Regions from separate parts of the Parafilimonas sp. genome, predicted to be linked through region 1. Evidence: riboswitches for the same ligand, from Rfam matches in the RefSeq annotation. Region 1 holds a riboswitch; the other holds the start of a gene.
What was found. Region 1 has a riboswitch for cobalamin ahead of ACTHN6_RS20485 (ribonucleotide-diphosphate reductase subunit beta). Riboswitches for the same ligand answer to the same signal wherever they lie in the genome.
Positions count from the first base shown of each region.

Region 2: another riboswitch for cobalamin. It lies ahead of ACTHN6_RS12600 (TonB-dependent receptor plug domain-containing protein); the one in region 1 lies ahead of ACTHN6_RS20485 (ribonucleotide-diphosphate reductase subunit beta).

Region 1 is NZ_JBQCIT010000057.1:60,133-64,565, reverse strand. It holds gene ACTHN6_RS20490 (ribonucleoside-diphosphate reductase subunit alpha) at 1-1,528, opposite strand, end outside; gene ACTHN6_RS20485 (ribonucleotide-diphosphate reductase subunit beta) at 1,577-2,551, opposite strand; cobalamin riboswitch at 2,836-3,031, opposite strand; gene ruvC (crossover junction endodeoxyribonuclease RuvC) at 3,190-3,759, opposite strand; gene ACTHN6_RS20475 (lysylphosphatidylglycerol synthase transmembrane domain-containing protein) at 3,798-4,433, shown strand, end outside.
Region 2 is NZ_JBQCIT010000031.1:198,080-202,512, forward strand. It holds gene ACTHN6_RS12600 (TonB-dependent receptor plug domain-containing protein) at 157-2,016, opposite strand; cobalamin riboswitch at 2,137-2,367, opposite strand; gene ACTHN6_RS12605 (RNA polymerase sigma factor) at 2,487-3,047, shown strand; gene ACTHN6_RS12610 (hypothetical protein) at 3,010-4,410, shown strand.

The DNA.
Region 1 (4,433 bases):
GAATGGATGCCTGCTGGATTATTTCGAGCTGGCTTATTTCTTTAAAGGTTTTAAAAACCTCTTTTTCTTCAGCCGACAATTCTTTAATATGTTGAACACTGCCGTGATTCAGCATGATATTGCGCCAGGTATCTTCATTGTCAATACCTTTCTTTATAAGTACCTCTTTCAGGTATTTATTCTTGCGGATAAAGTTTCCTTTTGACAAACCGGCTTTATAGTAATTGCTGCTATACGGTTCAATACCCGGTGAGGTTTGGCCCAGTATGGCTGAAGAAGAAGTGGTGGGTGCTATTGCAAGCAGGGTTGTATTTCTTAAGCCATAACCTTTCAGTATTTCAGGTTCTCCATATATCCATGCCAAATCTTTGCTGGCTTTTATCGCCTTGGTCTGAATATCTTTAAATATCAGGGAAGTTAATTGCTTGGCCCTTAATCCTTCAAAAGGGATCATATTTTTTTGCAAATAAGAATGCCAGCCCAGAACGCCCAATCCCAGGGCCCGGTGTCTTTTGGCAAACAGGTTGGCAGATTTAAGGTAATGATTGCCCTCTGTTTTGGTAATGAATTCCTGCAGCACAGCATCCAGGAAAAATATAGCCAGCTTAACAGCATTCGTATCTTTCCATTCATCATACAGTTCAAGGTTCATGGAGGAAAGGCAACAGATAAAAGATTCGTCTTCTGTTGAAGGCAGCATGATCTCAGAACAAAGGTTACTGGCATGAATGGTTAAGTCGGCATCTTTATACACCTTTGGCTTATTCCTGTTTACATTATCTGTAAAGAATATATAAGGCAGGCCTTTCTGCTGCCGGCTCTCCAATACTTTTGCCCAAATCTCCCTCTTCTTCTTATCGCCATCAATCATATCCTGCATCCAGTAGTCTGGTACACATACGCCGTAAAAAAGATTTTGTATGGGGTGGCCAATGTCTTTGATAGAAAGAAATTCTTCTATATCGCCATGATCAATATCCAGGTAAGCTGCAAAAGCGCCACGGCGAACACCGCCCTGCGAAACCGTATCCATTGCCGTATCAAATAACCGCATAAAACTTACCGCGCCGCTGCTTTTACCATTATCTGTAACGGCGCTGCCCCTTTCCCGTAAGGCGCCGAAATAAGCGGAAGTGCCGCCGCCCAGTTTGGTTTGCATAATTACTTCGCCCAGCTTATGGGTTATACCTTCAATATAATCCGGCACATGCACGTTAAAGCAGGAGATAGGCAGCCCGCGTTCCGTACCCATATTTGCCCAAATGGGTGAACTCAGGCTCATCCATCCGCGTTCTATCATTTCGCGGAACGCGTCTTTTAATTCCGGTTTATATAAACGCTGTGCAGCAGCCGTGCAGATTCTTTCAATAGCGCCATCTATGGTTTCTCCTTTTAAAAGATAACCGCGGTTTAATATTTGTTCACTTTCTTCATTTTTCCACCAGAGCTTTTCCTGCTCGTATTTTCCGGCTATATCTGATAGCTGGGCGGCAGGTGGCGTGTCTGCTGCATCAAACAATGTTGTCATTACAAAAAATTTAAAGGATGATTAGATCGTAAGAATTTATAAACAGGTTTAAAATAAATCGTCAGCAGAAATACTCTTGTCAAACTTGGTATATTCCACCGGGCGTTTGGCAAAAAAATCGTCGAGGCTGTTGGAGAAGACTTCTTCCTCAAACCAAACCATAGGAGCGCTTTGTGCATGGCTGATATTAAATAAGGGTTGCAGGCCTATTTGGATGAGGCTGTCATCTGCCCGTTTCTTCATGAAATTAGCGAGATCATATTTACGGATGAAGTCTAATTCACCTGCATTGAAAATCCAGTCGATTATACGGATTTCAGTATAGATAGATTGATCTACAAGATCGCGAACCATGCCAATCATATTTTCGGTAAATATTTCCGGGTATTCTTCTTTCAGTTTATTGATTAAAAAAATTCCTGCATTGGCATGTATTTGTTCATCCACTGAAGTCCAGGCAATAATATTGCTTACATTTTTCATAAGTCCTTTAAACCTGGTAAACGCGAGGATAATGGCAAACTGGCTGAAAAGGCTTACGTTTTCAATCAACATGCTAAAAAGAATGAGTGAAAAAACATATTCTTTTTTGTCGCTTGATTTTGTATGCTGCAATGCAGTTGAAAGATAATCGATGCGCTCCTTTATTACAGGCACCTGCAGCAAACCCTCAAATTCATTATTATAACCGAGCACTTCCAGCAGGCGGGAATATGCTTCGGAATGCCTGAACTCACATTCGGCAAAAGTTGCGCCCAGCCCGTTAATTTCAGGTTTTGGAAAATGATGGTACAGGTTTCCCCAAAACGATTTCACTGCTACTTCCACCTGTGCAATGGCAAGCAGGCTGTTTTTTATAGCATTTTGCTCTGCCGGCGTTAAATGGGCATGAAAGTCCTGAACATCGGCAGTGAAATCAATTTCTGAATGAACCCAAAAAGATTTATTTATGGCAGTAGTAAACTGAAGTACTTCCGGGTATTCAAATGGTTTGTATTGAATTCTCTTATCAAATAGGCCCATAGTTATTTATTTTTAGACGCACACTGTCCTTACAGTATAACGCCATCATGAACAAAAGAAAATTGTTTAATGCAGAAATAAAAGCCCGGCGTATATAAGGTTTATAATGGATCAATATAAATGCTAAGCTTTTACAATTTCTGTTAATGCAGGCGATCAGGATCTCCACATTTTTTAAATACAACCGCCTTGATAAAGAGGAAAGAAGCTGACAAACACAGGGCGATTCGGACAGCGAACCCTGTTAGTGTAAAATCAGATCCCACCTTTCCTTCGAAGGCATGATTGCTTATGATATTCTGGCAGGTCTTCTGACTTGCTCTATTGTTTATAGCCTTCCCGTTATAATTACAGTGACATTTAATATAAACAATTTTCACAGAGCTCACAGCTACGGGATAGTTTTCGATTTTCACGAAATTCCCTTTTAATAACGTGCCCGCGCTAATTGCGGCGTTAACCAAAACATGCATGTAAAGTAATAACCCAAAATAAAAATGCGGGGAATTGTTATGCACCTTTTGTTGAAAACAAAATATTGGTTTTCTTTTCCGGGAAACAGGGCGATGAGAGATATATATTGTTCAGCAGTTCACTTTTATATATTGGTTATTGAGCATTGATTAAATAACCGTTTGTTACTGGTTATTGATAAACCTGCCCGGGTTATTCGCAATAAATTCTTTCCAGCCTTTAAAAGATTTTTTCTGAGCTGAAACAATTGTGCCCGATGCATAATGATGGCAGAGCGCCACGGCCAATGCATCGGTTGCATCAAAAAAATGTGGTTCTTCTTCCAGCTTTAACATTTGCTGCAGCATTTTATATACCTGTTCTTTGGTTGAATTGCCATTGCCGGTAATGGATTGTTTTATTTTTTTGGGAGAGTATTCCGTTACAGGCAATGCAGCCTGCATAGCTGCTGCAATGGCCACGCCCTGCGCCCGGCCGAGTTTAAGCATACTTTGAACGTTCTTGCCATAAAACGGCGCTTCTATGGCAAACATATTAGGATTATAGTTTTTTATAAGTTCACTTACTTTTGAAAAAATAATTTCGAGTTTTTGATAAGTATCTTTTTGTGCAGTAAGTTTTAAAACGTCCATGTGCAGCAGTTTTATTTCATTGCCTTTTATTGATAAAACGGCGTAGCCCATGATAACGGTGCCGGGATCAATTCCGAGAATTATTTTTGAAGCGTTATTCATTGAAATGTGAAAGTACTATTTGTACATTATTAAACTTCATGCAAAAAAAACATCTTGCAAAGCAATTAAAGATTTTATTGAATTATGTTTTAGGGCCGTTGCTTTTTATTGTACTGGTTTATATCATTTACAAAAAAGTGGAAACGCAACCTGATCTTCCGCAGAAATTAGAGGTACTTAAAAACTCTTTTGCATCAAAAAATATATGGAAAATCGTAGGCCTTTTTTTACTGCTTTGTTTAAACTGGAGCATTGAAGCACGTAAATGGCAGCTATTAATGCGCCCGGTGGAGAAGGTGAATTTCATAACCGCGATTAAAGCTATTTTATCGGGGCTGGCATTATCGTTGTTTTTGCCAAATGGTTTTGGAGAGTATCCTGCCCGTGCTTTGTATATGAAAGAAGGAAACCGTTTGCGTTCTGTTGCTTTAAATGTGGCGGGCAGCATGGCACAGCTTATTGTTACGCTCGTTGTGGGCATAACATCTTTAATTTATTTGAAAACCTTTGCCTGGGCAAAATCCGAGCCGCTGGAGGGTTTATCGGTTTTGTGGCTTAACGGCATTATTTCAATGATCATTTTAGGCACATTAATATTGCTGATTACTTATTTCAGGTTATCATGGCTAACGCGGCTTGCCGAAAAAATTCCTTTCATACTGCGCTACAAGTAT
Region 2 (4,433 bases), on a different contig from region 1:
TGCCTGCTTTGCGCTCAAAGATACAGCCGCAACGCGGACAAATCTTTTCTTCATAAGCAGGCATACAATATTATGCCTCTTCAATATTTCTTTGCCTTGACCAAATAAAGATTTTTATGGACATCCAAACACCGCGGCAACATTCTTATACGCGCTTTATAATTTGAAACGAAGGCCGGCATTTACCGTTGTGCCTTGTACAGCATAGCCATACACTTCATAGTAGTTTGTGGTATTGGCAATATTCTTTATATCAACAAAAACATTCAAATGTTTCTTCAGAAAACTGTATTGAATATAAGCGCCCCATAAAGTGTAAGCATTTAAATCAACCTGGGAAGACAGGAATGTTTCCGGATCAAAATAATTATCGGTGCGCTTGCCCGTTACCTGCAAAGTGGTGCTTACATACAAAGACGGTGTTATGTTATAACCTGCAAATAGTTTAACAGCATTCTTCGGCCTGCGCACAAGATTAAAATAGCTGGTGTCTTTACCGGAAGTTTTATCTGTAAGCTTGCCGGTTATATACGCATAAGAGGCGCTTAATTGCAAATTTTTGTTATTGTAATTCACCTCAGCCTGTACGCCATAATCATGTTGCCTGTTTAAATTTTCATAACCATTGGCGCCATAAATAATTACATCATTGATATAACGGTTAAAACCATTAACCGTAACCGCTAATTTTTTATCTATAAAAAAAGTTTGCGCACCGGCTTCCTGCGTGTTTGATTTTTCGGGCTTCAGGCGTGGATTAGCGCCATAAGGCCCAAACAATTCGCTGATAGAAGGCGCCCTGAAACCGCTTGTAACGTTTGCAAAAATTTTTACGGTATTGTTTATAAGATAAGAAGGATTAAAACTGTATGTAAGGTTATCGCCGTATTGATTGTGATGATTGTACCTGCCGCCGAGCTCAAGATTAAAACCATTATTACTGTGTAAAAAGAAAGATATATACGGGCTGATAATGCTGTTGGTGCTATCAACATCTTTTATTCTATAAGATTGATAATTCAATCCTGCCACCATTTGTATATGCCTGCTGAAGGTTTGATTGACGTAGGCTTCCGCATGATTAAACTTCCCGCTCGACTGAAAAGCATACGAGCTCCTGTAATCACGTTTTGTGAAATCATAGCCATAATTAAAATGCAAGCTGCCATTTTTATAATTATAGTTGCCGTTAAGCCCTGTATTTACAAGCGAAGAGATATATGTGTTTGGTGCATCCATAAATGCATCAGCATCATAACCGCCTTTAAAATGCGTGTAACGGAAATAAGGTGAAAGCTTAAACTTATCCGTTATATTAATACCAATAATTCCCTGCAAGGCATGCTGCGTAAATCCATCTTTATCAAAACCTGCTTTGCCTGTTGTATCTTTTGCTTCGCTTATGCCATCAGTATTATAATAAGTATAATTCAGATTATATTCCAGCAACTTAGCTTTCTGGCTTATATTGGCATTGCCTTTAATACTGTTATAGCTGCCATAAGTAAGCAACCCGTTTAACTGCGGCTTTTTTGTATCCGGTTTTTTTGAAATGATATTTACAACACCGGCCACTGCATTGGACCCATATAAAGTACTTTGGCTGCCCTGCAAAATTTCAATGCGCTCAACATTGTCGAGCGATAATAAACGCAAATCAAAGCTGCCGCCAACGCCTGCAGGTTCATTGAGTGGAATACCATCCAGTAAAATCAGGGTGTATTTATCTGTTGCGCCAAGCAGGTATAATGATTTGTCTTTGCCGGGATTGCTTGTTGCGCTGTTAATAGTAATGCCAACCTGTTCATTTAATATTTGCGCCAGGTCTTTGCTGCCGCTGCGTTCAATCTGGTCTTTGGTAATTACTTTAATAACCTTGCCCGTTTCGCTCATTTTCTTGGGCGATTTTGTTGCGGTAACTACTACATCATCCAATAAATTTTCTGATGAATCTGTTTGCGCTTTTACAAATTGTGTAAGCGCCAATACAAGTGCGGTAACAATAATTTTTTTCATGCTCATTCTTCTTTTGAATGTTTTAAATGTTTTTGAAGAATGAACTTTCGCGAAGAATAATAGAAATGAAAATGTCTTCTGCAGTAAGACCTTATCATTCTGCCTTTCACCCGAAAGCCCAGATAATATTTTTGTTTGGCAGGTCTTCTGGCTTGCCGGCTGCTGAAATCCTTCCCGTTCGTTCCCGAACAGTGGTTTTATATTCAGCAGGTGAATAATGAATAAGATAGAATACTCATAATTCACAAAGCTTACAGCTACGGGGATAGCTCCTGATTTTAACAGGATTCCCTTTTAATTTGTCAGATGAAAATTCTTCCATCCTTCAAAACCAAACCGGCGGCAAATGTAGTTATTTGAAAATATCAAAAAAGAAATGATTTTCCTTTCATAAAATTTCCGGCAGGCAACAAAAATTTTAGCCGTTATTGCAACGCTTTATCATTTGCCATTGTCAGCTAAACATCCGGATGGACTATAAAGAACTTGTAAAGAATTGCCTTAGAGGAAAGTCGGAAGCGCAAAAACAACTATATAATCATTTTGCAGCTGACATGTATGGCATTTGCTACAGATATACTAAATCTGCAGCCGATGCGGAAGATGTTTTGCAGGAAGGTTTTATAAAGGTTTTTCGCAATCTTCAGCACTACCGGCAGGAGGGCGAGCTGGGCGCATGGATACGGCGCATCATGGTAAATACAGCCTTGAATTATCTTAAGCAGAGTAAACGCTACAGCACAGAAATGCTATATGAAGAAGACAATCTTCACCCGGTATCTACAGAAAATCCGATGATTCATTTACAGGCAAAAGAACTGGCAGATTTAATACGGCAATTGCCAACCGGATGCCAAACTATTTTTAACCTTCACGCAGTGGAAGGTTTTACGCATGTGGAGATTGGCGAAATGCTGGGCATACATACCGGCACTTCAAGATCGCAGTATGCGAGGGCAAGAACAATGATGGTTGCCTGGATTGAGAAAAGAAATGAGAAAATTAAACAACAGCGGTATGCAGGAAAATGAATTTGAAAAACAGGTGAAAAATTTGATGGAGGGCTTTAAGCCGGCTCCGTCTGATGAAGCCTGGGCAAAAATAAGCCGCAGGCTGAAGGAGAAGCGCCGGCGCAGGTTGCCCTTCGTTTTTTTGCTGGCTACAGGTTTGGCTGCTGCGGGATTGCTATTTTATTACACAGGCAATAAAAAAGACACAGTACAAAATACAGTTGCAACAAATAACAGCAATACAGCTATTGCACAGGATAGCGCAGCCTTCGACTCAGGTGTAGCTGCAATAAACGATGAAGTTGAAAAGAACAATATTGATAGCCGCAAATCTCCATTGCCGCCAGCTAAAAGCCAGGTTAACTTCATCAGCAAAAACGGGCATGGGGTTGGTATTAACAAAAGCATCGGAAAAAATCAAACTCCTATTCCTTCAACTATAACAAAGGGCAATGCCTTAAACAGCAAAGAACAGCCCGGTAATGTTATAACAAATGCTAACAGTGATAACGATAAAGCTGATGCATTGCAAAAAGATATAACACAAGAGAATCCTGAAACAACCCAGGCCATCAATCAACCGCCGGTTACCATTGATAATAACATTGCTAAAAACGACTCAAGCAATACGCTGCACAATAATATAGAAATTGCAAAACCGGTTTTGCAAAACAATAAACTTCCTAAATGGCAGTGGGGTGTAAATGCTTCTTATGGAATGAACCATGCAATTAAAGGCCTTGGCAAACCCGAAAAGTTAGCATCGCAGGCATTATACTCTCCCACAGCTATAATCAGTGGTGACACGGTTTTCAATAAACATGCATATACTTTATCAAAAGCTTACAGTTTTGGGATTGAAGTACAACGCAGCGTATCAAAGAACAGTGTAATAGCCGCAGGATTAAATTTTACGCACCTTTCAACAGAATCTAACGTACGTGGTGTGATTAATGCGAATTATGCTATAAGCCCCAATAATATCGTAAACAATTATTACCGGCCGGGCATTGTGAAAGATTATACCAATAAATATAACTTTATAGAATTACCCGTTTCTTTTCAGCAGCATTTATTTCAGCGCAAAGTGTTTGCATTCGGTTATAATGCAGGGTTTTCTGTGCGGCAATTGCTCAATTCAAATTCTCTTATTTATAACGAAGAAAGCAATATCTATTTTTCAAATCCCGACTTGCTGCGTAAAACGCAATGGCAATTACAGGCGGGGCTTAATTTTAAATTCAACACCGGTAAAAACACGTCTGTTTATGCCGGCCCGCAGGTTTCTTACAGCTTATCAAACTTTACAAAAAGTAAAGACAACGGCAATTTTCATTTCATGACTTACGGGTTAAAAGCAGGCTTACTTTTTCATAAAAAATAGCGGTATTGTTATGCACGTTATAC